Regions from separate parts of the Mesorhizobium sp. B2-2-4 genome, predicted to be linked through region 1. Evidence: predicted binding sites of a transcription regulator. Region 1 holds the regulator's gene; each other region holds the start of a gene.

Region 1 (10,331 bases):
TGCACGATTCGATGCGGCAGATCGACCTGTTCCGGCACGTGCTGGACGAACTGCCCGTGGCCGCCTTCATCAAGGCGCAGGACCTCAGCATCGAGTTCGTCAACAAGGCCTGGTGCGCGATCACCGGGCTCGCCAAGGAAGACGTTATCGGCCGCACCGATCGGCAGCTGTTCGGCGACGGAGATGGAGAAAGCTACAGCCTGGACGATACCGAGGTTGCCCTCACGGGCAGCGTCAGGGAGGTCGAGGAGCCCGTCACCCATCGCGACGGCACGGTGCGGCAGTTGATGACGCGCAAGAGCCGGCTGGTGGCGCTGGACGGATCGGTGCATCTGGTCGGCTCCAGCACCGACATCACCGAGGTCAAGGCGCGCGAGCGGGCGCTGGAAGAAAGCATGCGCGAGAACGAGGTGTTCCGCAGCCTGATCGACAACGTGCCGGTGTCGATCTATGCCAAACGCTCCGATCTCAGGCAATTCTACGTCAACAAGGGCTGGTGCGATCTCACCGGCTTCAGCAAGCAGGACGCGATCGGCAAGACCGATATCGAAATTTTCGGGCCCGACGGCGAAGCCTTCGTCAATGGCGACCTCACGGTGCTGCGCAGCGGCGAAACCCAGGAGATCGAGGAGACGGTGATGCTCCCGGACGGCAGCGTGCGCCACCAGTTCGCCCGCAAGGGCGCGATGATCGCGTCCGACGGGTCGCTCTACCTGATCGGGTCGACCACCGACATCACCGAATTGAAGCTGCGCGAGGCGGAACTGCGCGAGGCGCGCCAGCGCGCCATACTTGCCGACCGCGCCAAGTCGGAATTCCTCGCCAATATGAGCCATGAGATTCGCACCCCGATGAACGGCGTGCTGGGCATGGCCGAACTCCTGGCCAAATCCGATCTCGATCCGAAGCAGAAGACCTTCACCGACATCATCGTCAAATCGGGCAACGCGCTGCTCACCATCATCAACGATATCCTGGATTTCTCCAAGATCGATGCCGGCCAGTTGGTGCTCGATCCCGCCCCCTTCAATCTCGCCGAGGCGATCGAGGACGTGGCGACGCTGGTGTCGACGCGGGCCAAGGAAAAGGACCTCGAGCTCATCGTGCGCATCGAGCCTGGGCTCGAAAGCCTGTTCATCGGCGATGTCGGCCGCATCCGGCAGATCGTCACCAACCTGCTCGGCAATGCGGTGAAGTTCACCGAAGAAGGCCATGTGCTCGTCGACGTCACCGGCGAAAGTGTGCCGGACGGAACCAGGCTGACGATCTCGGTCACCGACACCGGGATCGGCATCCCTGAGGAAAAGCTGAAACAGGTGTTCGAGAAATTCAGCCAGGTCGACACCTCCTCGACGAGGCGGCATGAGGGCACTGGGCTCGGGCTCGCGATCACCTCGCGGCTGGTCGAATTGATGGGCGGCGACATCGGCGTGGAAAGCGCCGAAGGCAAGGGGTCGACCTTCTGGTTCACGGTCACGCTGCCCAGGGCCGGACAACAGAACGCGCAGCGCATCATGCCGGTGGACGTGACCGGCGCGCGGGTGCTGATCGTCGACGACAATGCCGTCAACCGCGCCATCCTGACCGAGCAGATGACGTCATGGACCTTCGATTCCTGCGCGGCCGAGAGCGGCGCCGAGGGACTGAAAGTGCTGATCGCGGCCGCCGCCTACGGCGTGCCGGTCGATTGCGTCGTGCTCGATTATCAGATGCCCGAGATGAGCGGCGCCGAGATGGCAGGTGTCGTGCGCAACACCGCCGGGCTTGCCGACACGCCGATCATCATGCTGACCTCCGTCGACCAGTCGCTGGCCAACACCAGTTACCGCGATCTCGGCATTGATGCCCAACTCATCAAGCCCGCACGCTCCTCGGTGCTCCTGGAAACGCTGGTCGCCACCATCCAGCGGCATCGCCACGCCACGGATGTCGCCCGGCCGCTTGCTGTCGAGGGAGGCGGCGGGAACAATCCGCAGTCACCGCCACCGGCGGCAGGGCAACGCGCGTTGCTGCAGCCGCCGCCGGTCAGGCCTCGGCTTGCCGCGACTGGCGGCGAGCAGCGGCTGGGCATCCTCGTGGCCGAGGACAATGAGGTCAACCAGATGGTCTTCACCCAGATCCTCGGCGAGACCGGCTACGGTTTCGAGATCGTCGGCAATGGCCGCAAGGCGCTGGACGCTTTCGGCAGGCTCAATCCGTGCATGATCCTGATGGACGTCTCGATGCCGGAGATGAACGGGCTCGAGGCAACCGCCGCCATCCGCCGGCTGGAAGAGGAAACCGGCACGCATGTGCCGATCGTCGGGGTCACCGCGCATGCGCTCAAGGGCGATCGCGAACGCTGCCTGGACGCCGGCATGGATGATTATCTGCCCAAGCCGATCAGCCCCAGGGCCCTGCTCGAAAAGGTCGAGCGCTGGGTCGGCGCTGGTCGCCAGGCCCGGCGCAACGCGGGATAGACTTTGCGCCTTCGGCCGGATTGCGGCGAGAATCACCCGGGGCCGGCTGCAGCCCTTCGAGCAAGACTATGGTGCGATCGCACCATATCAAAGCCGGCGTCCAGCCGGGACAATGACGGCATCGATTTCCGCTCTCTTCTAGTTACGGGCGGGAGCAGCGACCGCCAGTATGAAGCAGCGTCAATCTACCCCAACGGACCTGTTTTTGGCGATGGCCCGGCCAAGACATCCTCTGGCCTCGAGCGACGCGCTCCCGTCCGGCTTTTCTTCGATCAGCGATCCATGCCGAATCCGATGGCTGTTTGGGTGGCCGGATAGCGCAAGTCCCTGATTCCCGAAGGCAAACCGGCGCCATGCCGCAGCCGCTAATCGCCATCGCCTTTCCAGGCGCCGGCGACGCGTTACCGGGCTGACACGAAACTGTCATGCGACTGTTATAATCGAACGCTATTGGCCTCAGCGGGCGCTGGCAAGGAATGGCGCCGAGAGACCATCTTCCGAACAGGAGCAGGCCATATGAGACATTTCATCCGCTCGGCGGCCGTTGCGATCGCAATGGCTGCGGCGTCCACCCTCACCCTTTCCGCGGCAATGGCAGCTGACATCTCCGGTGCCGGCGCCACCTTCCCTTACCCGATCTATGCGAAGTGGGCCGATGCCTACAAGAAGGAGACCGGCATCGGTCTCAACTACCAGTCGATCGGCTCGGGCGGCGGCATCAAGCAGATCAAAGCCAAGACCGTCACCTTCGGCGCTTCCGATGCGCCGCTGAAGGGCGAGGATCTCGAATCCACCGGACTTGCACAGTTCCCGATGGTGATGGGCGGCATCGTTCCGGTCGTCAATCTCGAAGGCATCAAGCCGGGCGAACTGGTGCTCGACGGCCCGACGCTGGCCGATATCTTCGTCGGCAAGATCACCAACTGGAATGACGCGGCGATCGCCAAGCTCAATCCCGACGTCAAGCTTCCCGACCAGGCGATCGCCGTCGTGCATCGCTCCGACGGTTCGGGCACCACGTTCAACTTCAGCTACTACCTGGCCGACGTCAGCGCCGACTGGAAGTCGAAGGTCGGCGTCAACACCGCGCTCGAATGGCCGGTTGGCATCGGCGCCAAGGGCAATGAAGGCGTCGCCAACAACGTCTCGCAGACCGGTGGCTCGATCGGCTATGTCGAATACGCCTACGCCAAGCAGAACAAGTTGACCTATGCCGACATGATCAACAAGGACGGCAAGAAGGTCGAGCCGACGGCGGCGGCGTTCTCGGCGGCGGCGGCCAATGCCGACTGGAGCTCGCAGCCTGGTTACGGCGTCATCCTGGCCAACCAGCCGGGCGCCGAATCCTGGCCGATGACGTCGGCGACCTGGATCCTGGTCTACAAGAAGCCCGGCGACGTGGCGGCGACCGGTGAAGCGCTCAAGTTCTTCGCCTGGTCCTACGCGAAGGGCGACGACATGGCCGGGGCGCTGGACTACGTTCCGATCCCCGACGCGGTCGTCAAGAGCGTCGAGGACATGTGGGCCAAGGACATCGTCGGCAAAGACGGCAAGCCGCTCTATTCCGCCATGTAATCCCTGCTGAACGAGGAGGGCGCTTCACGGCGCCCTCCCTGTCTTCCTTGAAACGCGAGGGCCAGATGACCGCCGTCTCCGAAGCCATGCCATCGTCGGCCGCCATGCGGGCCAGGGAAGCGACGGTCCGACGCTTCGCGCTCACCGATACGATTTTCCGAACGGCGACACGCTTTTCCGCCATCCTCGTCCTGCTCATCCTCGGCGGCGTGGCGATTTCGCTGTTTGCCGGCTCGTGGGAAGCGCTGTCGAAATTCGGGTTCTCCTTCCTGACGACCGAATCGTGGAACCCGGTCACCGAGAATTTCGGAGCGCTGGCCCCGATCTACGGAACCATCGTCACCGCCGCCATCGCTATCCTGATCGCCGTTCCCATCGGCATCGGCATCGCCATCTTCCTTACCGAACTCTGCCCGCGGCCACTCCGACGCCCCATCGGCATCGCCGTCGAGCTGCTTGCCGGCATACCCTCCATCATCTACGGCATCTGGGGCCTGTTCGTGTTCGCGCCGTTCCTGCAGACGACGGTGCAGCCCTTCATCATCAAGCTTTTCCACGACGTGCCGGGACTCTCCAGCCTGTTTGCCGGCCCGCCCTACGGCATCGGCCTTCTGACCTCGGCGATGATCCTTGCCATCATGGTCCTGCCCTTCATCACCTCGATCACCAAGGATGTCTTCGACACGGTGCCGGCGGTGCTGAAGGAATCGGCCTACGGCATCGGCTGCACGACCTGGGAGGTCACGCGCCGCGTCGTCATCCCCTATACCCGCGTCGGCATCATGGGCGGCGTCATGCTCGGCCTCGGCCGCGCGCTCGGCGAAACCATGGCGGTAACCTTCGTCATCGGCAACGCCCACCGCATCAGCGGCTCGCTGTTCGCGCCCGGCACGACGATCTCGGCGACCATCGCCAACGAGTTCACCGAAGCCGACGGCGATCTCTATACGTCTTCGCTGGTGGCGCTCGGCCTGATCCTGTTCGTCATCACTTTCCTGATCCTTGCCCTTGCGCGCTACATGCTGCTGCGCATGGACAGCCGCACGGGAGCCTGACCGATGTCGACGGCCACATCGCTTCACAATCGACGCAAGCGCAGGAATGCCGTGATGATGACGCTATGCGTCACGGCGGCGGGCATCGGCCTGGCCTGGCTGGCGCTCATCCTCGGCGCACTGCTCTATAAGGGCCTGTCGGGTGTTTCGCTCTCTGTGTTCACCGAAATGACACCGCCGCCCGGCGATGCCGGCGGCCTGCTCAATGCCATCTACGGCAGTATCATGATGACAGTCATCGCCGTCATCGTCGGCACGCCGATCGGTGTCCTCGCTGGGACCTACATGGCCGAATATGGCCGCTTCTCGCGCCTCACCACCGTCGTGCGCTTCATCAACGACATCCTGCTGTCGGCACCCTCGATCATCGTCGGCCTGTTCGTCTACGAGCTGCTGGTGCGGCCGATGGGACATTTCTCGGCGATCGCCGGTGCCGTCGCACTGGCCATCCTGGTCATCCCGGTCGTCGTTCGCACCACCGAGGACATGCTCAACCTGGTGCCGAACGCCTTGCGCGAGGCCGGCGCCGCGATCGGCGCGCCGCGCTGGGTGGTCATCCGCTCGGTCGCCTACCGTGCGGCGCTGTCGGGCATCGTCACAGGCATATTGCTGGCCATCGCCCGCATTTCCGGCGAGACGGCGCCGCTGCTCTTCACGGCGCTCAACAACCAGTTCTGGTCGAGTAATCTCAATGCGCCGATGGCCAGCCTGCCCGTCACCATCTTCCAGTTCGCTCTCAGCCCCTACGAGGAATGGCAGCAGCTGGCGTGGACCGGCGCACTCATAATCACCCTTACGGTTCTCGGGCTGAGCATCTTCGCCCGCAGCCTTACCGGACGCAGAGAGGACAGATGAAACCGATGTTGTCCACCGAGTTGAATACGCCCGAAGTCGCGGTCGAGAAAGCCAAGATCGAGGTCAAGGGCCTCAATTTCTACTATGGCCAGTCGAAGGCGCTGAAGGATATCAGCCTGTCGCTGCCCGAGCGCAGCGTCACCGCCTTCATCGGGCCTTCGGGCTGCGGGAAGTCGACGCTGCTGCGCGTCTTCAACCGCATCTACGAGCTTTACCCGAGGCAGAGCGCCGAGGGCCAGGTGCTGCTCGACGGCCAGAATATCCTCGACCGTTCGCAGGATCTCAACCTGCTCAGGACCAAGATCGGCATGGTGTTCCAGAAGCCGACGCCGTTCCCGATGTCGATCTACGAGAACATCGCCTTCGGCGTCAGGCTCTATGAGAAGCTCAGCAAGGCGGAGATGGACGGCCGTGTCGAGCAGGCGCTGAAGCGCGCGGCACTGTGGAGCGAGGTCAAGGACAAGCTCAACGCCAGCGGCCTCAGCCTTTCGGGCGGCCAGCAGCAGCGCCTCTGCATCGCCCGCACGGTGGCGGTGAAGCCGGAGGTCATCCTGCTGGACGAGCCTGCCTCGGCGCTCGATCCGCTGTCGACCGCCAAGATCGAGGAGCTGATCGACGAGTTGCAGGCCGATTATACGATCGTCATCGTCACCCACAACATGCAGCAGGCGGCGCGCGTGTCGAAGCAGACCGCCTTCATGTATCTGGGCGAGCTGGTCGAGTTCGACCGCACCGAGAAGATCTTCACGTCGCCCCGCGAGAAGCGCACGCAGGACTATATCACCGGCCGCTTCGGCTGATCCCAGGCATACGAGGACCAAGATCATGGCCGAACACACAGTCGCAGCCTTTGACGAAGATCTCGGACAGATCAGCAGGCTGATCCGCGACATGGGCGATCTCGCCTCATCGATGGTCGGCGGCGCGACCAAGGCGCTCCTGAATTCCGACAACGCGCTCGCCCAGCGCGTCGTCTCCGACGACGCGATCATGGATGCGCGCCAGCGCGAACTCGACGACCGCGCCATCACCCTGATCGCCAAGCGGCAGCCCATGGCGGACGATCTGCGCCATGTCGTCGGCTCGATCCGCATGGCGGGCGATCTCGAACGCATCGGCGATCTCGCCAAGAACATCGCCAAGCGCGTCGGCACCGTCGGCCTTGCCGCCACGCCGCGCGACCTGTCGCACTCCATCGACGCCATGGCGCAGCTTGTGCTGATCCAGGTCCAAGGCGTGATCGAGGAGTATGCGGCGCGCGATGCCGCGGCACTTGCCAAGCTGCGCGCCGACGATGAACGCATCGACGTCAAATACACGTCGGTCTTCCGCGAGCTGCTGACCTACATGATGGAGGATCCGCGCAACATCACCGCCTGCACGCATCTTTTGTTCTGCGCCAAGAATCTCGAGCGCATCGGCGATCACGTGACCAACATTGCCGAAAATGCCTATTATGTGCTGACCGGCACGCAATTGCCCGCCAATCGCCCGAAGCAGGACGAGACGGCGATGTCGGCGCCAGCGGCTTGACGGCAGGGGTGACCAGTCGATGATCGCGCCACGCATCATGGTGGTGGAGGACGAGGAGCCGCTGGGTGTGCTGCTCCGTTACAATCTGGAATCGGAGGGTTATCAGGTAGAGGTGGTGACGCGCGGCGACGAAGCCGAGATCCGCTTGCAGGAGAATGTCCCTGACCTTCTTGTGCTCGACTGGATGGTGCCGGCGGTGTCCGGCATCGAGCTCTGCCGCCGTCTCCGCATGCGGCCCGAGACCGAGCGGCTGCCGATCATCATGCTGACGGCGCGCGGCGAGGAAAGCGACCGGGTGCGCGGTCTCTCCACCGGCGCCGACGACTATCTGGTCAAGCCGTTCTCAACGCCGGAATTCATGGCACGCGTCAAGGCGCTGCTGCGCCGCGCCAAGCCCGAAGTTCTGTCCAGCGTGCTCAAGGTCGGCGACATCGTGCTCGACCGTGAATCGCACCGGGTCTACCGCAAGAAAAGCGAGATCCGGCTCGGGCCGACCGAGTTCCGCCTGCTCGAATTCATGATGCGACATCCCGGCCGCGTGTTCTCGCGCAGCCAACTGCTCGACAATGTCTGGGGCGAAACGATCTATATCGACGAGCGCACCGTGGACGTGCATGTCGGCCGGCTGCGCAAGGCGGTCAACAATGGCCGCATGCCTGACGTGATCCGCACCATTCGGGGCGCGGGGTATGCGATTCGCGAAGACTAGGGATATGTCACGCAACGTTCTCGCCCACGCCTGATTTCGCCTGTGCCCCCGGCGCGAAAATCTCCTGGTCGACGAAGGTCAGCGCGCGCATGGCGCAGCCCTCGCGGATCAGTGGCAGTTCGTTCGGCTCGGTGTCGAAGGAAATCGATTTCGAGTGCTGGCCGCCGGCGGTCTGGGCAATGGCCTCGCGCAGAGCCGGCTCGATCAGGTCGAAGGCGGCGGCGCTGACGCCGACCATGGCGACCGGCGCCGGATCGATCAGCGCGAACAGGCTGCCAAGGCCGTAACCCAGCGCCTCGCCGGCCTTGCGGTAGGCTTCGCGCTCCGGCCCGTCCTTTTCGCGCGCCGAGGCCGCCAGGGTGCGCATGTCGGCGTCGCTGACGTCGACGGGCTCGGTGTCCTCGCCAAGCTGCCTCGCGTTGCGCCAGATGGCATAGTTGCCGGCATAGGCCTCGACGCAGCCGCGCCGCCCGCAGCGGCAGAGCGCCCCGCCGGGGCGATGGATCATGTGGCCGAACTCGCCTCCGGATGAATGGGTGCCGGTGAACAGTTCACCCTTCAGCACCAAGCCCATGCCGATGCCGTGCGACAAAAGGATGGCGATGAAGTCGTCGCGGTAGCGCTGGGGATCGCGCCAGCGCAGCGCCACCGCCATCATGTTGCAATCGTTCTCCATGGTGGCGGGAATGCCGAACTCGGCCTCCAGTATGTCGGCGAAGGCGATGTCGGTCTGCGGCGTGATCGGCGACCACAGCATGGTGCGCGCATCCGTGTCGGTGATGCCCTGGATCGCCAGCGCGATACGGGCGATGCTGCCGACGTCGAGGTCGGGATCCTCGAACCGCCGCCTGACGATGGCCACGCATTCGCCGATCAGCGCCTCGCGCGACAGGGTGAGCGTGTCCAGCCGGCGCTGCTCTTCAGATATCACCTGGCCGGCATAGTCGATGACGGCGACGGAGAGAAAATTCAGCGACAGCACCACGGTCATCACCGCCGCGGCTTCAGGGTTGAGGCTGAGGCCGACCTGCGGCCGGCCGCGTTTCAGCGCACCGGCCTCGCTCGGCTTGCTCTGCGCCAGGATGCCTTCGCCAATCAGGTCGGAGGAGATCGCCGATATGGTGGAATGGCTGAGCCCGGTGGTCGCGGCAATCTCGGTGCGCGAGGGCTGCCCGGCACGGCGCACGGCCGCGATCACCATCGCCCGGTTGCGTCGGCGCAAATCGTCGTGGCGGATTCCGACCGACATGTTTCTCGCATCCTCCCCGTCGCCGCGTTCTCTCCCCAGGATCCCGACGACCGTCAAATACTGGCAGAACCGGCCTTGGCTGTCATTATTTATTCCGGAGCTCGAAAAAAATTCACGAGGACATCAAAATACATCAGAATCGACGTTGACAGCGTTCCGACGATGGACCAGTGTTTTTTCGAGGCTCGAAAAAATAGAGCCTTTGTGCCGGCCTACGGGCCTGTTTGGTCGCGCCATACGCGGCGCAGGGAGGATTAAGATGAAGAGATTCACAGCCGCCATCCTGGCGGGTGTCGCCATGTCGCTGACGCTCGCGTCGGTCGCGCAGGCGAAGGACAAGGTCATCGGCGTTTCCTGGTCGAACTTCCAGGAAGAGCGCTGGAAGACCGACGAGGCCGCCATGAAGAAGGCGATCGAAGCCGCCGGCGACAAGTATATTTCCGCCGACGCCCAGTCCAATCCCGGCAAGCAGCTCACCGACGTCGAGAGCCTGATCTCCCAGGGCGCCAATTCGCTGATCATCCTGGCGCAGGACGCCTCCGCCATCGGCCCGGCGGTGCAGAAGGCGCTCGACGAAGGCATTCCGGTCGTCGGCTATGACCGCCTGATCGAGAACAAGGACGTCTTCTATCTGACCTTCGACAACAAGGAAGTCGGCCGCATGCAGGCCCGCGAAGTGTTCAAGGTGAAGCCGGAAGGCAACTACGTCTTCATCAAGGGCTCGGGTGCCGATCCGAATGCCGATTTCCTGTTCTCGGGCTCCATGGAAGTGCTCAAGGACGCCATCGACAGCGGCAAGATCAAGAATGTCGGCGAAGCCTATACGGATGGCTGGCTGCCGGCCAATGCGCAGAAGAACATGGAGCAGTTCCTGACCGCCAACGACAACAAGGTCG
Region 2 (10,331 bases), on a different contig from region 1:
GAGGCGGAAGATCGGCTGCACGTCGTAACTGATCCACTGGGTCAGGAACAGCGGCAGCCGCTCCCAATGCGATTCCCGCAGCACTTGCGGCAGATTGAAGAACCACAGCGCGTAGAGCAGGTAGAGCAAGATGCCGCCAAGCAGCAGCAGCGGCCCGAAGCGCCTGTGGAACGGCCGGCGGAACACTTGCGGGAAGCGGTCCTCGATCGACTGAATTTCGGCGGCGGTCATGGATCAGGCGCTCATCACAAAGGCTTGTTCGCCGACCAGCTTGCGGCGCAGCCAGGCGGAGAACTGGTCGACGATGAAGATGGTCGTGAACAGGAGCAGCACCAAGGCTATCGTCTTGGCGCCGAAGCCGCGCGAGATCGACAGCTTCAGCTCCTCGCCGATGCCGCCGCCGCCGACCGCGCCCATGATGGTGGAGATGCGCACGTTGATCTCGATCCTGAGCAGCGTATAGGACATGAAATTGGGCAGCACCTGCGGCAGGCCGGCAAAGCGTACCCGCTCGAACCAGTTGGCGCCGACGGCCCGCAGGCCTTCCTCGGTGCGCATGTCGACGTTCTCGTTGATCTCGTAGAACAGCTTGCCCAACGCGCCGATCGAATGCAGACCGATGGCGATGATGGCGGCGATCGGACCGATCGAAACGATGGCCGCGAACAGGCCGGCGATGACGATCTCGGGAAAGGCCCGCAGCAGTTCCATGAAGCGCTTGACGACAAGCCGCAGCAGCGGATGCGGCGTCAGGTTGCGCGCCGCGATGAAGGAGAACGGCACGGCGAAGACGAAACCAATTGATGTCGAGACCAGCGCCACGTTAAGCGTGGTCAGCATCAGCTCGAAATATTCCGGGATGTAGAAACCGCCCCAGACATAGGCGCGGCCGAGCGGAAAGTTGAATTCCTGCGTGCCGGTGTCATGCGGGGAGGCGATGTCGAACAGCGCCCGCCAGACATCGTTCCAGTCCTTGGGAACGAGCCAGCTCAGGAAATCCAGAATATGCGGCAGCCGGTCGAAGAAGTGCCCGGCATTGGCCTCGTCGGCAAACCACATGGTGCCGCCGAGTGCGACCAACAACAGGCCGACGCCGATGGCGGTGTAGAGCCGGCGCAAGGAGGTCTGGCGACGCCAGGCGTCGGCCATCTGGTGCGTGGCGCCGGAAGGAGCTGTCAGGGAAAGGGTCATGGTCGGAGATGCAAGAAGGGCGGCGTTTTCTCGGCGCCGCCCTTCCTGATTTCTGCCTTTAGCCGCCGATGGCTGCCTTACGGGCTTCGACGATGACGTTATAGAAATCCGCCTTCACCGGAACGTAGCCGGTAAAATCGCCGCCTTCGACGCCTTCGAAGCAAGCCTTGTCCTTCTTGGGCAGGTCGGTGAAGAAGGCGGCCAGCTTGGCCGTCATCTCGTCGCCGAGCGCCGTGCGCACGACCAGCGGACCGTTCGGGATCAGGCCCGAGCGCCAGACCTCGACGAAGTCGTTGGGGTCGACGGCGCCCTTGGCGACTTCCTTGTGGAAGGTGCCGGAGGTGTAGCCGTCCTTGAAGTCGCCGATGCCGGAGGAATCGTCCACCGCCACGTCGACCTTGCCGTCACGCACGGCGAGCACATTGTTCTCATGGCCGCCATTGAACTGGGTCGAGGCGAAGAAGGTCTCGTTCGACGCGCCCGTGTCCTTCGGAATCTGCGTCAGCGGGATCAGGTAGCCGGAGGTCGAATCCGGATCGGCGTAACCGAGCTTCTTGCCCTTGGCCGACTTGATGTCGGTGATGCCGGAGGACTTCAGCGCCAGGCCGATCGAATAGTAGCCGGTCGCGCCGTCGGTCTGCTGGGTTGTGAGAATCGGGGTTACCGCCTTGGGATCCTTGAGGACGACGCTGGCGTAGCCGGAAGCGCCGAGTTCGGCGAAGTCGAGCGTGCCGCCGAGAAGTCCCTGGATGACGCCGTCATAGTCGGCGGCCGGGAACAGCGAGACCTTCTCGAAGCCGAATTCGGCCTTCAGGTGATCGGCCAGGCACTGGTAGTTGCGCAGCCGGTCGGTTTCGTTCTCGCCGCCGAGGATGCCGACGCGGAATTCCTTCATATCGGCGGCATGCGCCGCGCCGGTGGCCATTGCAAGCACCGAAACGGCGCTGAAAACCATTTTCCTGAACATCTGATTTCTCTCCTGTAGGTTCCGGCCCCGCGCCGGCGGCGTTGGTGATTTTGACGGGTGCCCTGACGCGGGCTGGCGATCCAGGTCGCTCTCAGTAACCCGGGAATGCGGGTTCGAGCGGTCCGGCGGATGCGGCGATCTTTTGCTTGAAGGCAACGCTGGTCGAGGTGATGGCCTCGGATATCTCGCCGCCATTGCTGTCGGCGCCATAGACGAGACGGACGGCCTCGCGGTTAAGCTCCTCCGGCGGCCCGTCGAACACGACCTTGCCCGCGGCCATGCCGATGATGCGGTTGCAATAGGTACGGGCGGTGTCCAGCGTGTGCAGGTTGGTGACCACGGTGATGCCTTCGCGCAAATTGATGTCCTGCAGCGAATCCATCACCACCTTGGCGTTGAGCGGGTCGAGCGAAGCGATCGGTTCGTCGGCCAGGATCACCCGGGGCTGCTGCATCATGGCGCGGGCAATGGCGACACGCTGCTGCTGGCCGCCCGACAAGGTGCCTGCGGGCTGCAGCGCGGTACGGGCGATATCGAGCCGCTCGAGGGCGGCGACCGCCTGCGCACATTCGGTTCGCGAGAACATGCCGAAAAGGTTCGACAGGGTCGGACGATGGTTCAGCCGGCCGAGCAGCACATTGGTCAGCACGTCGAGGCGCGGAACAAGGTTGAATTGCTGGAAGATCATGGCGCAGTCGCGCTGCCAGCGCCTGAGCGGCGAACCGCGCAATTGCGAGACCTCGGCGCCGTCGAAGAAAATCGATCCATGGCTGGGATCGATGAGGCGGTTGATCATACGCAGAAGGGTCGACTTGCCGGCGCCGGAACGGCCGATGACGCCGACCATCTGACCCTGCGGGATCGAGATGCTGACATCGTTGACGGCGGTGTTCTTGCCAAATCGTCGGGTGACGCCGCGGATTTCGAGCGTGGCTGACATGGTGCGTTCCCGTCCAGTCGCGGTTGAAGGTCCTGTTGACCCTCGCTAGCGCAGCGCCATGAACCTGTGGTGTCGGATTGATGTCAGTTTTGTTACCACCCACAGCCGCGTCGCGCGCGATCAGGCCAGGACCATCAGTTCCTCGAAATGCTCCACGTCCCTGAAACTGCGGAAGGCAGGCGGCTTGAGAAGACAGCCCCCTGCCCGAACTCTATGTAAGGGATGCGAATAGTGAGCAGCCCTATTCCATTCACCACCGTCATCCACCGTATTTTTCCAGGAAAGCTTCGGCCTCGAGCTGACGGAAATCGTCGAGTGCGGCGCGCAGCCTCGCATGGTCCCAATCCCACCAGGCAAGCGCCTGGTAGCGCTCGGCAGTGCGGCGGTCGAAGCGCTCGCGGATCGGCTTTGCCGGCACGCCGGCGACGATGGTGTAGGGAGCGACATCCTTCGATACCACCGCTCCGGCGCCGACGGCGGCGCCATCGCCGACGGTGATGCCGGGCAGGACTGTCGAGCCATGGCCAAGCCATGTGTCGTGGCCGATTGTGACGCGCCTGGCGCGGCGCTCAGCGAAAAATTCGCTCTCGTGTTCGGCATCGTCCCAATAGTCCGATGCGCGGTAGGTGAAATGGTGCAGCGTCGGCCGCCAGGTCGGGTGGTTGGTGGCGTTGATGCGCACGCTTGCCGCGATGTTGGAGAATTTGCCGATCGTCGCACACCAGACGGCGCAGTCCTGCATCATGTAGGAATAGTCGCCGAGTTCGCTTTCCGAAACCCGACAGCGGTCGGCGATTTCGGTCCACCGGCCAAGCGTCGAATTCTCCACGTCCGCCGTCGGGTGGACCAGCGGCGTCTCCGACAATTTCCTGCTCATGCGGCGAGCTTTCCCGGGGCGAAGGCGGTGACGTCGATGATGCGGTCGGCCACCGCTTCGCGCACATCATGGTCGTGGAAGATGCCGAGCAGGGCGACGCCTGCCGCCTTCTTGGCGGCGATGAGTTCGATCACCACATCGCGGTTCCTTGCGTCGAGCGAAGCGGTCGGCTCGTCGAGCAGCAGGATCGGGTGCCCGGTGATGAAGCCACGCGCGATGTTGACGCGCTGCTGCTCGCCGCCGGAGAAGGTCGCCGGCGGCAATGCCCAGAGTTTTTCCGGCAGGTTAAGCTGCGCCAGCAGGGCGCGCGCCTTGCTTCTTGCTGCTTCGCGATCCTCACCGCGCTCTACGAGCGGCTCAGCGACGACGTCGAGCGCCGATACGCGGGGCACGGTGCGCAGGAACTGGCTGACATAGCCGATGGTCTGGCGGCGCACGGCAAGCACGGTGCGCGGGCTGGCGCTGGCAAGGTCGATCAGCCCGTCTTCGTGCGTGACGATGATCTGGCCTTCGTCGACGGCGTAATTGCCGTAGAGCATCTTCAGGATCGAGCTCTTGCCGGCCCCGGACGGGCCGCCGAGCACGGTGCATTCACCGGCGCGGATCGAGAAGGAGACACCGGCGACGACAGGCAGTTTGATGCCGTCGCGCAGATGCATGGTGAAGCTCTTGGCGACGTCGGAAACAACGAGAGGCGTCGGCATCAGAAGGTACTCCAATCGTTATTCGTTTGCGGGCAGGACAGAGGGGGGGTGACTTGGCGCCATCGTCAAACCTGCAGAATCGAGGAAACAAGTAATTGCGTGTACGGCGCGCGCGGGTCGTCGAGCACGCGGTCGGTGAGGCCGCTTTCGACGACGCGGCCGTCCTTCATCACCATCATGCGCTGCGACAAAAGCCGCGCCACCGCGAGGTCATGGGTGACGACGATGGCGGCGAGGCCGAGATCGGTGACGAGGCCGCGCAAGAGATCGAGCAGGCGCGCCTGCACCGAGACGTCGAGGCCGCCTGTCGGTTCATCCATGAACACCAGCCGCGGGCCGGTGACGAGGTTGCGGGCGATCTGCAGGCGCTGGCGCATGCCGCCGGAAAAGGCGCGGGGCTCGTCGTCGATGCGATCTTCCTCGATCTCGACGCGCGACAGCCAGTCGACGGCGGTGGCGCGGATCTTGCCGTAGTGGCGGTCGCCCACCGCCATCAAGCGTTCGCCGACATTGGCGCCGGCCGACACCGTCATGCGCAAGCCGTCGGCCGGATTCTGGTGGACAAAGCCCCAGTCGGTGCGCATCAGGAAGCGGCGCTCGGCCTCGCTCATGCGGTAGAGTTCGCGGAACTGGCCGTCGCGCATGCGGTAGCTGGCGGTGCCGGATGAGGGCAGCAGCCGCGTCGACAGGCAGTTGAGCAATGTCGTCTTGCCGGAGCCGGATTCGCCCACGACAGCCAGGACTTCGCCCGGCCACAGATCGAAGGTGACGTTGTCGCAGCCGACGCGCGAGCCGTAGAATTTCGAGAGCGCCGAAACGCGTAGCAAGGGTTCGTCGGTCATTGTATCTCCTTACCCTCCCCCTTGTGGGGAGGGTCGGCGCGCAGCGCCGGGGTGGGGGCTGCCGATGGGTCGCTACCCCCACCCGCGCCTTCGGCGCGACCTCCCCACAAGGGGGAGGTAGGGGTGCTGCGCCGCTTCTCGCAGTGGTCGGTGTCGGAGCAGACGAACATGTGGCCGCCGTGATCATCGAGGATGACCTCGTCGAGATAAACGTTCTCGGCGCCGCACAACGCGCAGGGCTGGTCGAAGGTCTGCACCTCGAACGGATGATCCTCGAAGTCGAGGCTGACCACATCAGTAAAGGGGGGCAGCGCGTAGATGCGCTTCTCGCGGCCGGCGCCGAACAGCTGCAAAGCCGGCGAGCGGTGCATCTTGGGATTGTCGAATTTCGGCGTCGGAGACGGGTCCATCACATAGCGGCCCTCGACCTTCACCGGATAGGCATAGGTGGTGGCGATGCGGCCGTGCTTGGCGATGTCCTCATAGAGCTTCACATGCATGAGGCCGTATTCCTCCAGCGCATGCATTTTGCGCGTTTCGGTCTCGCGTGGCTCGAGAAAGCGCAGGGGCTCGGGGATCGGTACCTGGTAGACCAGCACCTGGCCTGCGGCGAGTGGATATTCGGGAATGCGGTGGCGGGTCTGGATGATGCTGGCGCTGGCGGTATCGGTCGTAACCGCCACATTGGCGACCTTCTTGAAAAAGGCGCGGATCGAGACCGCATTGGTGGTGTCGTCGGCGCCCTGGTCGATGACCTTCAGCACATCGTCGGGGCCGATGATCGAAGCGGTAACCTGGACGCCGCCGGTGCCCCAGCCATAGGGCATCGGCATTTCGCGCGAGGCGAACGGCACCTGATAGCCGGGAATGGCGATGCCCTTGAGGATCGCGCGGCGGATCATCCGCTTGGTCTGTTCGTCGAGATAAGCGAAGTTGTAGCTGGCGATGTCGGTCGGTTGCGCGCTCATTCCGCGGCCTCTTTCTTCTCTTCAATCTTGCCGGGATTTTCGCGGGCGTCGTACTCGGCGCGCATGCGGCGCACGAGGTCGAGTTCGGCCTGGAAGTCGACATAATGCGGCAGCTTCAGATGTTCGACGAAGCCGGTCGCCTGGACGTTGTCGGAGTGCGAGATGACGAATTCCTCGTCCTGGGCGGCGGCGACAATGTCCTCGCCGAGTTCGCTTGCACGAAGAGCGCGGTCGCAGAGTGCCATGGCCATCGCCTTGCGCTCGCTCTGGCCGAAGACCAGCCCGTAGCCGCGTGTGAATTGCGGTGGCGCCTTGGCCGAGCCCTTGAACTGATTGACCATCTGGCATTCGGTAACGCGCGCGGTACCGAGCGGCACCGCGAAAGGCAGTTCGGGCACGTCGAGCTCCAGCTCGACCTCGCCGATGCGGATCTCGCCGACGAAGGGATGGTTGCGGGCATAGCCGCGCTGCGTGGAATAGCCGAGCGCCAGCAGGAAGCCCTCGTCGCCGCGCGACAGCGCCTGCAGGCGGATGTCGCGAGCCATCGGGAACTCCAGCGGCTCGCGGGTGATGTCGCCGGGGACATGGTCCTGCGGCATGTCTCCGTCCGGCTCGATCAGCCCATCGCGAGCGAGGATCGCCGAGACGCGCGGCATTGCCTGCGCTTCCGTCTCGCGCCGCAAGGGCGCGGCGACATCGGCGCCGGCGGCAAGCTCGGGATCGAGCAGCCGGTGCGTGTAGTCGAAGGTGGGCCCAAGCAACTGGCCGCCGGGCAGGTCCTTGTAGGTCGCCGAAACGCGGCGTTCGACCAGCATGGTGGCGGTGTCGATGGCATTTGTATAGCCAAAGCGCGGCAGCGTGGTGCGGTAGGCCCGCACCAGGAAGATCGCCTCGATCATGTCGCCGCGCGCCTGCACGATAGCGAGTGCGGCGAGTTCGCGATCGTAAAGCGAGCCTTCGCTCATCACCCGGTCGACGCCGAGCGCCAGCTGTTCGACGATCTGGTCGAGGCGCAGTGCCGGTACCGAGCGGTCACCGCGCCGACGGTCAGCGAGCAGGCTGTGGGCGTTGGCGATCGCGGCTTCGCCGCCTTTTACCGCAACATACATCGCTAGGCCTCCGTCGTCTTGATGCGTGTCGTACGCGGCAGGCAGGCGAGGCTGTCATGTGCCGCCAGGATGATGTCGACGCCGCGCGGAAAGCGGTTGATGTTCTGCTTCCACTGCTCGATGAAATGACGCGGCATGCGGGCCGGCGCGATCGTCGCCGTCTTCTCGATGCCAGGACCTTCGAGCAGCAGCGGCGTGCCTGACGTGAGATCGCCGACCTGCAGGATCAATGTGGTCGAGCGGTCGGGATAGTCCTGCGTGCCTTGCGAGAAACCGTCGAGCGCCATCATCTCGGCCGGCGAGGCCACAAACGCGAAATGCGCGTCGGCCGGGGTGTTGGCCAGCGGCGCACCGCTGTGAAAGCCGAGCCAGGACATGACCGCTGCCGAGGCATGCAGGGCCGGGTCGAGCCAGAGCGGCGTGTCATTGTCGCACAATGCCAGCGCAACCGCGCCCGATGTCGCCGAAAGCGGCGCCGGCGGGCGGGCCAGGGCCGGCAAGGGTTGCACGCTGCCCGGCCGCGCCATTGCGTCCATGACGGCGCGAAACACCGTCTGGGCGTTGAACACCGGATCGGCGAACCCGCCCTCGATCGATTGCGCTGCGATATCCATCAATCTTCTCCGCGAACCATGGTGAAGAAATCCACCTTCGTTGCCGCCGTTTCGGCGCGGCGCCTTTCTCGTGCCGTGGTCAAGGCAGCCCGCAGCGGCGCGAGAAGGCCCGTTTCGACCGCCTCTCGGTGGGCGGGGTCCTGCCACAGCGCGTCGGCGATGGCCGCCAGCTTCGCCTTCTGCTTGTCGCGGCCGAGCGCATAGCAATGGCCGACCTGTCCGGACGGCAGGCGCACTGTGGCGCGGGTCACGGTGGCCTCGCCGACATTGAACGGCGCGCCGCCGCCGCCGATGCGGCCGCGCATGGTAACCAGGCCGGTCTCGGGACCGCGCAGCAGTTCGACCTCGGCAGGCAGGCCGGATTCGTTCCAGAGGCGAACGATGTCGTCGCCGCTGGACTGCGCCAGGGTTGCCATGGCCGCCTTGCGTTCGGCCTGGTCGCGCGCTTCCTGTCCTCGCATGAGCAACATCCTTGCTTCTAATTTGTCTATTGATATAGACAACCATACGAATTATACCCATTACCTAACGCGAGTCCATGACGGGTGCGTGACAGGGGCCGGCCAGGGGCGAAACCGTGAACGGAAAACACGTGGCTGACGGTATCGAGCGGCGCAGCGGCGTCTCGTTGTGGCGCCAGATCGCCGACCGAATCCTGCAATCGATCGCTGCCGGCGATTTTGCCGAGAATGCCGCGCTGCCGCCGGAGGTGGCGCTGGCCGAGCGCTATGGCGTCAACCGTCACACGGTGCGCAGCGCCATCGCGGCGCTCGTGCAAGACGGGGTACTGCGGGCCGAGCAGGGGCGCGGCACTTTCGTGCTGTCGCGCAAGCGGCTGTCCTATCCGATCGGCGCGCGCACGCGATTTTCAACCGGCTTGCAGGGCCAGGCGTCGGAGCGGCATATCGTGCTGCTGGCCTCATCGGTCGAGCCCGCCAGCCGGCGCGTCGCCGAAGCCCTGGGCGTTGCCAGGGGATCGGATGTGATTCGCCTGGAGACGCGCGGCGAGGCCGATGGGAAGCCGGTGTCGCGCGCTTCCGGCTGGTTCGACGCCAGGCGCTTCGCCGGCATCGATGTGGCCATGGCCGAGACCGGGTCGATCACCGCATCGCTCAAGCGTTTCGGCATAGACGATTATCTCAGGCAATCGACGGTGCTGTCGGCGCGTCACGCCGATGCTTCCGACCTTGCCGACCTCGATCTGCAGCCGGGCGGCATCGTGCTGGTCACGGTGGCCGTCAACATGACGCCGGACGGCCGGCCGATCCAATTCGCCGAGGCGCGCTTCCCGGCGGAGCGGGTGGAGCTGAAACTGTCGGCGCTGTAGGCGTGTCGGCCTAACGCTGGAATCAGACCAGCCCGGTCGCGCGCACTTGTCAGCGGCTTGGCGTTTGGGGGTCGACCTGCGCGGGGGTGTGGTCAATTCGGGCCGGGTTCACGGCCTGCCATGTTATGCCCCTACCTCGATCACGGCCTTGATCAGCCCGGATTTCTCATGCGCCCAGCGGGCGAGGTCACGTGGCGTGTCGGCAAGCGTGGTGCGGTGGGTGACGAGCTTGGCCAGCGGCACCGCGCCATCGCGGATCGAAGCGGCGACGTGGTCAAAGTCGGCCCTCAAGGCATTGCGGCTGCCGACAAGCGTCATCTCGCGCTTGTGGAACTCGGGGTCGGAAAAGGCGATGTCGTCCTTCACGACGCTGACCAGCACCAATGTCCCGCCATGCGCGACATGAGCGAAGGCCGACTGCACCGAGGGGGTGTTCCCGGTGGCGTCGAAGACCACGTCGAAGCCTTCGCCTGATGTCGCTTCGCTGACCAGATCGGATGCCGCGCCGCGCGACCCGTCGAGGGTCTTGAAGCCGAGTTCATTGGCGGCGAAGCCGAGCCTTTCGCTGCTCATGTCGAGCAGCGTCACGTCGAGCCCGGCGATGCGGGCGAAGATGGCGGTGCCGAGCCCGATCGGTCCGGCGCCGATGACGAGCGTCCGTGCGCCGGGATCGGCACGCGAGCGCCGCACCGCATGGGCGCCGATGGCCAGGAACTCGACGGCCGCGGCATCGGCCAACGACAGGCCGTTGGCTGGATAGAGGTTTTGTTCCGGGATAAGGATCTGTTCGCA
Region 3 (10,331 bases), on a different contig from region 1:
AGAATTTCGGCTTTTCGGATGCGGCCGAGGCTTTCGTGCTGATATCGGGCATTTCGGTCGCGCTTGCCTATGGCACGAAGTTCCGCCCGGGAGGCCGGCTGCTCGCGACGCTGAAAATGTGGCGGCGGGCAGGCGTGCTCTATATCGCCCATATCGTCACCACGATGGCGGTGATGGCAATGTTCTGTGCCGCGGCGGTGTTCGGCCGGCGGCCGGAACTGCTGAAGCTGATCAACATCGAACCGCTGATGAAGGACACGCCCGAGGTGCTGGTCGGTATCGTCACGCTCGGCCACCAGCTCGGCTACAACAACATCCTGCCGGTCTACGCGGTCCTGCTTTTGCTGGCGCCGGCCTTCTTGCTGTTCATCAGCTACAGGCCGCTTGCAGCGCTGACAGTGTCCGGCTTGCTATGGCTTGTTGCCGGCATCTGGCAGATCGCCCCGCCGAACTATCCCGAGCCCGGCCTCTGGTTCCTCAACCCGCTGTCCTGGCAGATCCTGTTCAACATCGGCCTTGCCGCCATGCTGCATGTCAGGCGCGGCGGCGTCGTCCCGGTCAACCGCTGGCTTATCGGCGCGGCCGCGGCCTATGTCCTGGCCGCGCTGGCATGGGTACATAGTCCGCTTTGGGGCCAGGTGACCTGGTTCGACCTGCCGGTGGTGCTGACCGGCTTCGACAAGACATTCCTGTCGCTCCCGCGGCTGCTGCACATCCTGGCGGTCAGCTATCTGGTGGTGGCACTGCCTGTGGTCTCGAACCTGTTCCGCACCGGACCCGACCATCCGCTGGCGATACTCGGCAAGCGCTCGCTGCCGGTGTTCATCGCCGGCACGCTGATCGCCATGGTCGCCCAGGTGATGAAGCTGATCAATCCCGGCGGCCTCGCCTATGACAGCCTGCTGCTCGCCGCCGGCATCGCCATGCAGTTCGCGCTCGCTTTCTACCTCGAATGGTTGTCGACCATCGGGGGTTCGGGGAAAGCCAGGACGACGCAAAAGGACGCCAAGCCCGTCCAGGCGTCGTTCGGTATCTCGGCCGTGGCTAGAGCCAACCGCTGAGGTCGGCGAGCCGGTTCAGCGGCGCGGTGGAGCCGAGGAGGCGCGCACGATCAGTTCGACCGGCAGCAATTGCCGACTGACCTTGCCGTCGTTTTCCAGGATCGCCTTGACCGCAAGCCGGCCCATCTCGGCGATCGGCTGTGCGACGGTGGTCAGTGGCGGCTCGGATAGCGCTGCTTCGGGAACGCCGTCGAAACCGATGACCGAAACATCATCGGGGACATTCAGCCCGCGCGCGCTCAGCCATTCAAGCGTTGCCAAGGCCATCCTGTCCGACATCGCCAGGATGGCCGTGGGTGGTTCGCCGGAAGCAAAGATCGTTTCCAGCCCCGCCTTTGTGGTGGCGGCATCGTTGGCGGTTTCGTAGACGGGCACTTTGGATGTATCGATGCCAACCCGCGAAAGCTCCCGGAAGTAGCCGGTGAGGCGATCGCGTGTCCCCGCATAGGCCGCGGCGCGAAGCTCCTCGGGTGAAATGATGCCTGTCCTGCCGTCGGCGAAAGGCAGCGCCAGCACGGCAAAGCGGCGATGCCCGAGTTCCGTCAGATGGCGCGCCGCCAGGCTGGCGCCGGCGATGTTGTCGACGCCGATCGCCGCGACGGACCCGTCTTCCGAATCCAGATCCAGCGCCACGAACGGCAGTTTGCGCTCACGCGCCAATTCGACAAGGCGCGAGCCGCCTTCGATACAGAAGACGATGAAGCCGTCGACAAGGGCGCTCTGGATATTCCAGGCAAGCTGTTCGGTGTTGGCCGCCGAGACCAATGAGATCCCGGCCCCGGTCGCATCGCAGGCCTGCGAGATACCCGCCATCATCACGCGCGCGAAGGGATCCTCGAAGAAATAGGAGAGGGGCTCTGCGGTGGCCACGCCAATGGCGTTGACCTTCCCGGCCCGCAGCAGGCGGCCCTTGGGATCGGGGCCGGCATAGCCCATCGCCTCGGCCGCCGCACGGACCCGTTCGCGGACTTCTTCGCGCACGATCTCGGGGCGGCTGAAAACGTTGGAGGCGGTGCCGTGCGAAACACCGGCTGCCTTGGCGATGTCGGCCAGCCGGACGGGTCGTCGATTGCCTGCGGTGAGTGACGCCATTTGCGCGTGCCTCCTGACATGCATTTAGCACGTTCCCGATTTGCATCTAGCACTTTCGTTGGATCGATTCAAATTTTGCTTGACCGGCGGCTTCCATAGGCCTATCTTTGAATCGATCCAACTAAGAATCTGCCTGCTGGATTAAACCTAGATGGGAGGTGCGCCATGCATCCTGTTAACTATCTGTTCGAAGACATCTATCGCAACGACTGGAGCATCGGGTCGGCCGCCAACAAGTCCAAGCGCCGCGGCGGAACAAGCCCGTGGATTCGCGATCTGCGCTTCCTGGTGGCGCGCAAGCGGAGCTGACTGGCGTGAATTTTTTGCGTCGGCCTATTGGATCGATTCAATTCAAATCAAGAGGAGAAGAGCCATGCATCCCATGAAGCATCTGTTCGACGACATTTATCGCAATTATTGGGGCATCGGCACGGCCGCGGAGCGGCCAGAGGCGCCGCGCCGCGCGACGCTCTCGGCGCGCAACCGCGATCTTTGGATCCGACTTGAACGTCGCCGGGATTGAAACCGGCCGCGCATCTCAGGGTCGCCGACGCACCACGGCGGAGACAGCTATGGTCAGCCAGCCTGCGATGAGCAGGGTGCCTCCGATCGGCGCCGACATCGGAAACAGCCTCGATCCGAGAAAATCGCGGGCGAGAAGATCGCCCGTGAAAAGCACGAGCCCGACGAGCAGCACCAGGCTGGCTAACCGCAGCGGGCGATTCGCGTCGAGGAGACCGACGGCGAGAAACACCGGTGCGTGCATCAGCAGGAACGATGCCGCCGTACCGGTGAAGGCGCCGCCGAGATGTGCGGCGGCCGCCGACAGCGCCACGCCGGCCGCGCCCACGATGCCGGCGGCGAGCACAAGCAGACGGCTGCCGGTCGTTTCGGTCAGGTTCATGTCGACGCTCCTTCGGTTGATCGGCTGGGCAGTTCGTCAGGGCTTGCCCGCTTCCATCAACATATTCCGCGTCCGCCGCGCCTGGACAATCCAGTTGTAGACCGCGCCGAGCGCCATCAGCACCGACGTGCCGAGAAACACCGCCCGCATGCCGAAATGGCCGCCGACGAAACCGCCGGCAAGCGGTCCGGCGACCTGGCCGACATATTGGGCCGAGATCGAAAGACCGAGCACGTTGCCGCCGACGCCGTCGGGAATGTTGTGGCGGATGACGCTGGTGATGCAAGGCAGCAAACCGCCGAGCGCCAGGCCCATCAGGAAGCGCAGCCCGATCAGTTGCCAGCCGTCGGTGACGAAGGCCTGCGGAATGAGCAGCAGCGCCGACACGGCCAGCGCGCCGACGACGACGTTCCAGTGACCGACGCGGTCGGCGAGCCTGCCAAGCCATGACGCCGACAGGATTGCGCCAAGGGCGGCCGCCGACATCACCACGCCGGCAACGAGCGTCACCCGGCTCTGGTCCTCGATCAGCTGCTGCACATAGACGGTGATGATCGGCTCGATCGACATGGTGGCGAAGGCCAGCAGCATGCCGGTCGTCAGCATGGCCACGACCGGACGCTTGTCGGCAATTTGCGACCAGCCGCTCTTCGGCTTTGCCGCCGTCGCGGCTTTGCTTGCTTGCGGGCGCTGGTTCTCCTTGATCAGGAATGTCGTCGCCAGAAAGGCAAGGAAGATGACGCCGCCGGACAACAGAAAGGTCGCGCGGATGCCGATTACCGGCGGCAGCGCGCCGCCGAGCAAGGGGCCGACCAGCGAACCTGCCGTGATGCCAGCGGACAAGACACCGAGCGCCCAGCCGGAGCGGTCCTTCGGCGTCTGCATGGCCACCAATATGGTCGAGCCGGAGGAATAGCCGCCGGCAAAGCCGATCAGCAGGCGCAGCAGCACCAATTGCCAGACCGTCTCGACCATTCCGGTCAGCGACATGCAGATCGCCATGCCGAAGGAGGCGCGCACCAGCATCAGCTTGCGGCCGTAGCGGTCGCCGAGCCGTCCCCATAACGGCGCAACGAGCGCCGCCGCGAAGAAGGTCGCCCCATAGGCGATGCCCGACCATTGCACGATCGCCGCATGGCCCTCGACGCCCAGTTGCTCGACATAGAGCGGCAGGAACGGCAAGAGCAGGGTCATGGCGATGAGCGTGCTGAACGAACCCGCGAAGCAGACGGCGAGATTGCGCCGCCAGTGGATATTGTAGCCGCCCTGTTCCGTATCGTTCTGCGTCATGCCGTGCCTGCGTGTGCCAGGGATTGTTGTGGATACCATTTTGGGATACCAAGTCGGTATCCGTCATGGACCCACAGCCCGACCGCTGTCAATGCGGGCACGTGAAAAGGCAACAACGATGTCGCAGATGCACAACGTCGAACGGCAGCTCCGCGAGATGATCCTTGGACTTGAGATCGGCCCGGGTGAGAAACTCACCGAGCGCTGGATCGAAAGCCGCTTCGGCGCCTCGCGCACGCCGGTCAGGGCTGCGCTGCTGCGGCTCGAAACCGAAGGGCTGGTCGGCAGGGACGGGCGCGGCTGGACGGTCTCGCCCATCAACCTGGCCGAACTCGAGCAGATCGCGGTCTACCGCGAAGCGGTCGAGGTCGCGGCCTTGCGGCTGACATGCGGGCTTGCCGACAGAAGTGCCGTCGATGTCATCGAGGCTATGCTCGTCTCTTGCGACGACGACACTCCGCGCGAGGAATGGCATCGCGTCGGCATGGATTTCCACATCGAGCTGGCGCGACTGTCCGGCAATGAATTCCTGTTTCGGGCCGTCCGCGACGCGATGACCAGGCTTTCGCGCGCCCGTTGGCTGGAGGTACGCGATGGAGCGGCCCTTGGCCGCGCCTGGGCCGAACATCATGCCATCCTGGCCGCCGTGCGGAGCGGCGATGCACAGGAAGCCGCGCGCTTGCTCTCGCAGCATATCGTGGGCAGTCGCGACCGTCTGTTGACGTCGCTGGCCAATGATCGCCGCGGCCTTCGCGCCAGGGGATTTGCCGTCGTGGCGGCATAATGCGGCCTGCAGGGCAGGCCACTCGCCGCCGAAAAAAGGACCACCGGCCCCGAGCCCCACTTTCGGCCTCGCTTCGCGGACGCCGATGGCGTAGGACCGGGCGATGGAAAACAACCGATTTGAAGTACCCGTGACCGTCAAATCAGCCACGGCGGGAAGTACACAGCTCTTACGCTCGGCCCGCGAGGCTTCCGACTATCTCATGAACAGCTGGCCCGGCAAGCGCACCCCCAAGCATCGCGCGGCGCTGCAGGCCTGCCACGATGCGCTGGCCGGCGACAAGCCGGCCATGAACGCAAGGCGCGCCTTTATCGCGGCGGCGCGTGAAGTGGACGTCTTCGTCAGCGACAAGGCGCCGGCCTGATCCAGGCCGGATTGCCGCCGCGCGCCGTCATTCCTCTGTTTCAATCTCGGCGTCAGTCTCGGGTTTCTGACGCTCCCGCGCCGCAGCCTTGGCCGCCAGCTTTTCGGCCTTCTTGGCCGCCTTCTGGCGATCGCGTTCTTTGCGTTCCTGATCGTAATTTGGTGCTCGTGCCATAGCGGCTCCTTTTTTGCTGTTCTTGTGGGCTGACTACGCGTCGTTCGCCTTCCGACGTCTCGGAGCCAGCACCAGGGTTCCTATAAGCTGCTTCGGTCGATCACAAGGTCGGCGGCGCCGAAACGCTCCTTTGCCGTCAGCTGCTGATGCCAATAGGGATAGAGCAGGGGCGGGCGGCTGACCGCGTCGAGGCGATCACGTTCCTCGCCGGCCAGCGTCAGGCTGGCCGCCGCGATATTGTCCCTGAACTGGGCCTCGTTGCGCCCGCCGATCACAAGCGAGCTGATAGCCGGCCGGCCAAGCAGCCAGGCAAGCGCCACCTGTGCGGCGGACACACCGCGGGCCTTACCGATTTCGACCAGCACATCGACGATCCGCCACAGCCGGTCCTCGTCGCGGATTGGCGGTTCGGACCAGCCGGCGACCTGGCGCGCGGTCGGGCTGTCACGGTGATACTTGCCCGACAGCAGGCCTCCCGCCAGTGGGCTCCACACCAGCACGCCCAATCCCTGGTCGACCGAGATCGGCAGCAGCTCGTATTCGGCTTCGCGTGCTTCGAGCGTGTAGTGGATCTGCTGGGTGACGAAGCGCGGCTGATGGCGGGTGTCACTGATGGAGAGCGCCTTCATCACCTGCCAGCCGGAATAGTTGGAGCAGCCGATATAGCGGATCTTCCCCTGGCCGACCAGCGTGTCGAGCGCGGCGATGGTCTCTTCGAGTGGCGTCACGCCGTCCCATTCGTGCAGGAAATAGATATCGATGACGTCGGTCTTGAGCCGCTTAAGGCTTTTCTCGCATTCGCGGATCAAATGATGGCGCGACAGGCCTTCGTCATTGGGACCGTCGCCGATGCGCATGCGCGCCTTGGAGGCGATCAGCACGTCGTTCCTGCGCTTGCCGCCGAGTGCCTCGCCGATGATCTCCTCCGACAGGCCGTCCGAATAGACATTGGCCGTGTCGATGAGATTGATGCCGGCATCGATGCACAGATCGATCATGCGCTTCGCCTCGGCGAGATCGCTGTTGCCCACAGCCGCGAACGGGCCGGCGCCGCCAAAGGTCATGGTGCCCATCGTCAGCGCCGAAACCTTCAGGCCGGAACGGCCGAGAGTGCGGTATTCCATGTCAGTCCTCGCGATTGAGAAGAATGGCCCGATCAGGTTGCTGGATTTGTAGGACAATCCGTGCGGCTTGTCGCCCTCCGGCCCCAGCACACCGATGAGCGGCCGTGGCGTGCCCCTGCAATAAAACCGTCATTGCCGGCCTATACTCGGTCGATCAGGGCGTTGCGCGCCGCCGTCAGGACGCGACCAGTGCGCCCGGTCGTTGCCGGAGGCGGCAGCTTGCAGATGGAGGAACACCGATGAATGAATCCATACCCAAGTCCGGCGCCCGGGACTGGCTGGAAGCCGAACTCGCCGACACGCTCGACGAGGACTATGAACTGGAGATGTCGGAACCGGCGCTGTCGCTGGAGATCGCCAGGATCTACAAGAACGCGCATCCGCCTTCTATCGACCGCATGCAGTATTTTCGCGACCTGATCGGGCTGCAATCCGAGCTGATCAAGCTGCAATCCTGGGTCGCCTACCACAAGAAGAAGCTTGTGGTGATCTTCGAAGGCCGCGATTCGGCTGGCAAGGGCGGCGTCATCAAGCGCATCACCCAGCGGCTCAACCCGCGGATCTGCCGCGTCGTGGCGCTTCCGGCACCGACCGAGCGAGAGACGTCGCAATGGTATTTCCAGCGTTATGTGCCGCACCTGCCGGCCGGCGGCGAGATCGTTCTGTTCGACCGCTCCTGGTACAACCGTTCCGGCGTCGAGCGGGTGATGGGTTTCGCTGGGCCCGATCAGGTGGAGGAATTCTTCCGTGACGTGCCGGAGTTCGAGCGCATGCTGGTCCGTTCGGGCATCACGCTGGTCAAATACTGGTTCTCGATCACCGACGAGGAACAACAGATGCGCTTCCTGATGCGCATCCACGATCCGATGAAGCAGTGGAAGCTGTCGCCGATGGACCTGCAGTCGCGGGTGCGCTGGGAACAGTACACCAAGGCCAAGGAAGAGACCTTCGCCCGTACCAACATTCCGGAGGCGCCCTGGTTCATCGTCGAGGGCAACGACAAGAAGCGCGCCCGGCTGAACTGCATCGACCACCTCTTGCAGCAGGTTCCCTATGAAGAGGTGCCGCACGAGGAGATCACGCTGCCCGAGCGGGTCTTCAATCCCGAATACGAGCGCCAGGTGCTGCCGCGCGAGCTCTACGTGCCCGAGAAGTATTGAACGAGAGTTTGTCCTTCTCCCCGTATAGTGACGGGGAGAAAGGATCTGCACCAAGGGTTGCCAATTCCCACTGTCGCAGACAACTAATTCCTAAGTCCGCTTGATGACGACATGCGTGGCAAGCGGCGTCGCTACTTGTTCGCTGCACGCGTAGCCGAGCTTCGGCATATCAATCCCGGCGAAGAGGTGCTCGCCGGAGCCGAGCAGCACCGGCGAGATCGCCAGATGCATCTCGTCGATGAGCCTCTCCTGGAGGTACTGCCGGATGGTGGCGACGCCGCCGCCGACCCGCACATCGCTGCCATTGGCCGCTGCCCTTGCCTGCTCGAGCGCCGAATGGATGCCATCCGTAATGAAGTAAAAGGTCGTGCCGCCCTCCATGACGATCGGCTCGCGCGCATGGTGGGTCAGCACGAAGACCGGCACATGATAGGGCGGGCTGTCGCCCCACCAGCCCTTCCAGTTTTCGTCAGGCCATTCGCCGCGGATCGGCCCGAACATGTTGCGGCCGAGGATCCAGGCGCCGACATTCTCGAAGCTGCGCGCCGCGAACGCCTCGTTGGTATCGGTTGTGCCGCCGTCGTCTCCGAGCACCATCTTGCGGAAGGTGCGGGTACCGATCATCCATTTGTGCAGGGCTTCCCCGCCGACCCCGAGCGGGTTTTTCAAATCCTGGTCGGGACCGGCGCCGTAACCGTCGAGCGACAAGGTGAATGCGTTGACGCGAAGTCTGGACATGGAAAGCCTCCTCAGACCAGTTGTATTTTGCAAGCAGTTACTTTCTAGCAAACCGATTGCAAATTGCAAGTAGTATTTTCAGCGATCGAGAAGATGCATATCCGTACTTCGCCCATGCGATGTCCAGAGTGAAAGTGGCGGCTGCCGAGACAGCCGCCATACCGGCTCATTCGCCGGTGAGTTCCATGAAGAGCATATGGTTTGAAGGCGCTGGGAGGAAACTATGCTCTCAGCATCTCCGCCACCTCAGGGGCGAAATAGGTCAAAATGCCGTCGCAGCCGGCGCGTTTGAACGCAAGAAGCGATTCCAGCATAGCCTTTTCGCCGTCGATCCAGCCATTGGCGCCCGCCGCCTTGATCATCGAATATTCGCCCGACACCTGGTAGGCGAAGGTTGGCACCGCAAATTCGTCCTTCAGCCTGCGGATGATATCGAGATAGGGCAGGCCGGGCTTGACCATCAGCATGTCGGCGCCTTCGGCCAGGTCCTGCTCGGCCTCGCGCACCGCTTCGTCTGAATTGGCGTGGTCGATGTAATAGGTCTTCTTGTCGCCCTTGAGCAGGCCGGCCGTGCCGACCGCCTCGCGGTACGGCCCGTAGAAGGCGGAGGCGAATTTCGTCGCATATGACATGATCGCCACGTCCTGGAAACCGTTTGCGTCGAGCGCGTCGCGGATGGCGCCGATGCGGCCGTCCATCATGTCGGACGGCGCGATGATGTCGGCGCCGGCCGCTGCTTGTATGACGGCCGCCGCGGTTACCTGTTCCACCGTCTCGTCATTGACGATGAGGCCGTCGCGCAGGATGCCGTCATGACCATGGCTGGTGAACGGGTCGAGCGCGGCGTCGGTGATGACGCCGATCTCAGGCACCGCGTCCTTGATCGCGCGCGTGGCGCGGTTGATGACGTTGTCGGGGTCGAGGATATGCGAGCCGGTCTCGTCGCGCAGCGAAATGTCCACATTGGGAAAGGTGGCAAGCGCGGGGATGCCGAGCTTCGCCGCGCGTTCGGCCTCCTTGACGGCAAGGTCGATCGACAGGCGGAAGACGCCCGGCATGGCGGCGATCGGCTCGCGCACTTGTCTGCCGTCGACGACGAAGATCGGCCAGATCAGGTCGTCGACGGAAAGCCTGTTCTCCTGCACCAGGCGCCGCGACCAGTCGGCCTTGCGCATGCGTCGCAAGCGGCGGCTGCCGGTGATGTCGTCGACGCTGCGCGCGCCGGCAGGTTTTGCGGGGGTGAATCTGTTCATCGCCAAAACTCTCGTTTGGCCGGCTTTTATCACGCACCCGTGGTGCTGACCAATGCGACACGTTTGTGCCAGCAATCCGGCCGGGTCCTTATTCGGGTTGCCCGTTGCCCGAAAGGATCTGCGCCGCACCGCGCATGCCGACACGGAACGCCTCGTCGAAGCCGACGCCGCGCACTTGCCAGGCGTAGGTCTTGCCGGCCTTCGCCAGCCGCCAGTCGGCGATCCAGCCCAACTCCTTGTCGCTCCAGACGATGCTGCCGGAAAGCGCTTGGTCGGCGCCGGCCATTTTCGCAACCGTGTCCAGCTTCGCCATGTCGGCCTCGCGCATGATCCTGTCGTCCAGCCCCGCCTTCGACAGCAGCGCTGCCGTTGGGAAGGTTACCTGCA

Evidence for each region. Region 1 encodes PhoB, which activates phosphate uptake and scavenging genes when phosphate is short. Its sites were predicted from a motif close to TGTCATNNANCTGTCAT; they were not measured.
Region 2: phnF (phosphonate metabolism transcriptional regulator PhnF) is a predicted target of PhoB. The motif match lies at 8,751-8,767, and genes of this name have one in related genera.
Region 3: ppk2 (polyphosphate kinase 2) is a predicted target of PhoB. The motif match lies at 6,910-6,926, and genes of this name have one in related genera.

Annotation. Positions count from the first base shown of each region.
Region 1 is NZ_VFWB01000001.1:84,875-95,205, reverse strand. It holds gene FJ959_RS00455 (PAS domain-containing protein) at 1-2,459, shown strand, start outside; gene pstS (phosphate ABC transporter substrate-binding protein PstS) at 2,976-4,034, shown strand; gene pstC (phosphate ABC transporter permease subunit PstC) at 4,100-5,089, shown strand; gene pstA (phosphate ABC transporter permease PstA) at 5,093-5,944, shown strand; gene pstB (phosphate ABC transporter ATP-binding protein PstB) at 5,941-6,744, shown strand; gene phoU (phosphate signaling complex protein PhoU) at 6,770-7,477, shown strand; gene phoB (phosphate regulon transcriptional regulator PhoB) at 7,497-8,186, shown strand; gene FJ959_RS00420 (ROK family protein) at 8,194-9,435, opposite strand; gene xylF (D-xylose ABC transporter substrate-binding protein) at 9,695-10,331, shown strand, end outside.
Region 2 is NZ_VFWB01000012.1:48,583-58,913, forward strand. It holds gene phnE (phosphonate ABC transporter, permease protein PhnE) at 1-231, opposite strand, end outside; gene phnE (phosphonate ABC transporter, permease protein PhnE) at 235-1,191, opposite strand; gene phnD (phosphonate ABC transporter substrate-binding protein) at 1,250-2,158, opposite strand; gene phnC (phosphonate ABC transporter ATP-binding protein) at 2,250-3,098, opposite strand; gene FJ959_RS26135 (DapH/DapD/GlmU-related protein) at 3,358-3,975, opposite strand; gene phnL (phosphonate C-P lyase system protein PhnL) at 3,972-4,679, opposite strand; gene phnK (phosphonate C-P lyase system protein PhnK) at 4,745-5,521, opposite strand; partial or broken gene FJ959_RS26150 (alpha-D-ribose 1-methylphosphonate 5-phosphate C-P-lyase PhnJ) at 5,650-6,489, opposite strand; gene FJ959_RS26155 (carbon-phosphorus lyase complex subunit PhnI) at 6,486-7,598, opposite strand; gene phnH (phosphonate C-P lyase system protein PhnH) at 7,601-8,212, opposite strand; gene phnG (phosphonate C-P lyase system protein PhnG) at 8,212-8,673, opposite strand; gene phnF (phosphonate metabolism transcriptional regulator PhnF) at 8,790-9,539, shown strand; gene FJ959_RS26175 (zinc-binding alcohol dehydrogenase family protein) at 9,663-10,331, opposite strand, start outside.
Region 3 is NZ_VFWB01000007.1:145,453-155,783, forward strand. It holds gene FJ959_RS19245 (OpgC family protein) at 1-1,061, shown strand, start outside; gene FJ959_RS19250 (substrate-binding domain-containing protein) at 1,077-2,153, opposite strand; gene FJ959_RS19255 (hypothetical protein) at 2,319-2,462, shown strand; gene FJ959_RS31840 (hypothetical protein) at 2,527-2,676, shown strand; gene FJ959_RS19260 (DUF423 domain-containing protein) at 2,692-3,057, opposite strand; gene FJ959_RS19265 (multidrug efflux MFS transporter) at 3,094-4,347, opposite strand; gene FJ959_RS19270 (GntR family transcriptional regulator) at 4,466-5,131, shown strand; gene FJ959_RS19275 (DUF982 domain-containing protein) at 5,262-5,495, shown strand; gene FJ959_RS19280 (hypothetical protein) at 5,523-5,669, opposite strand; gene FJ959_RS19285 (aldo/keto reductase) at 5,750-6,793, opposite strand; gene ppk2 (polyphosphate kinase 2) at 7,033-7,953, shown strand; gene FJ959_RS19295 (dihydrofolate reductase family protein) at 8,044-8,691, opposite strand; gene hemB (porphobilinogen synthase) at 8,913-9,944, opposite strand; gene FJ959_RS19305 (DUF2066 domain-containing protein) at 10,033-10,331, opposite strand, start outside.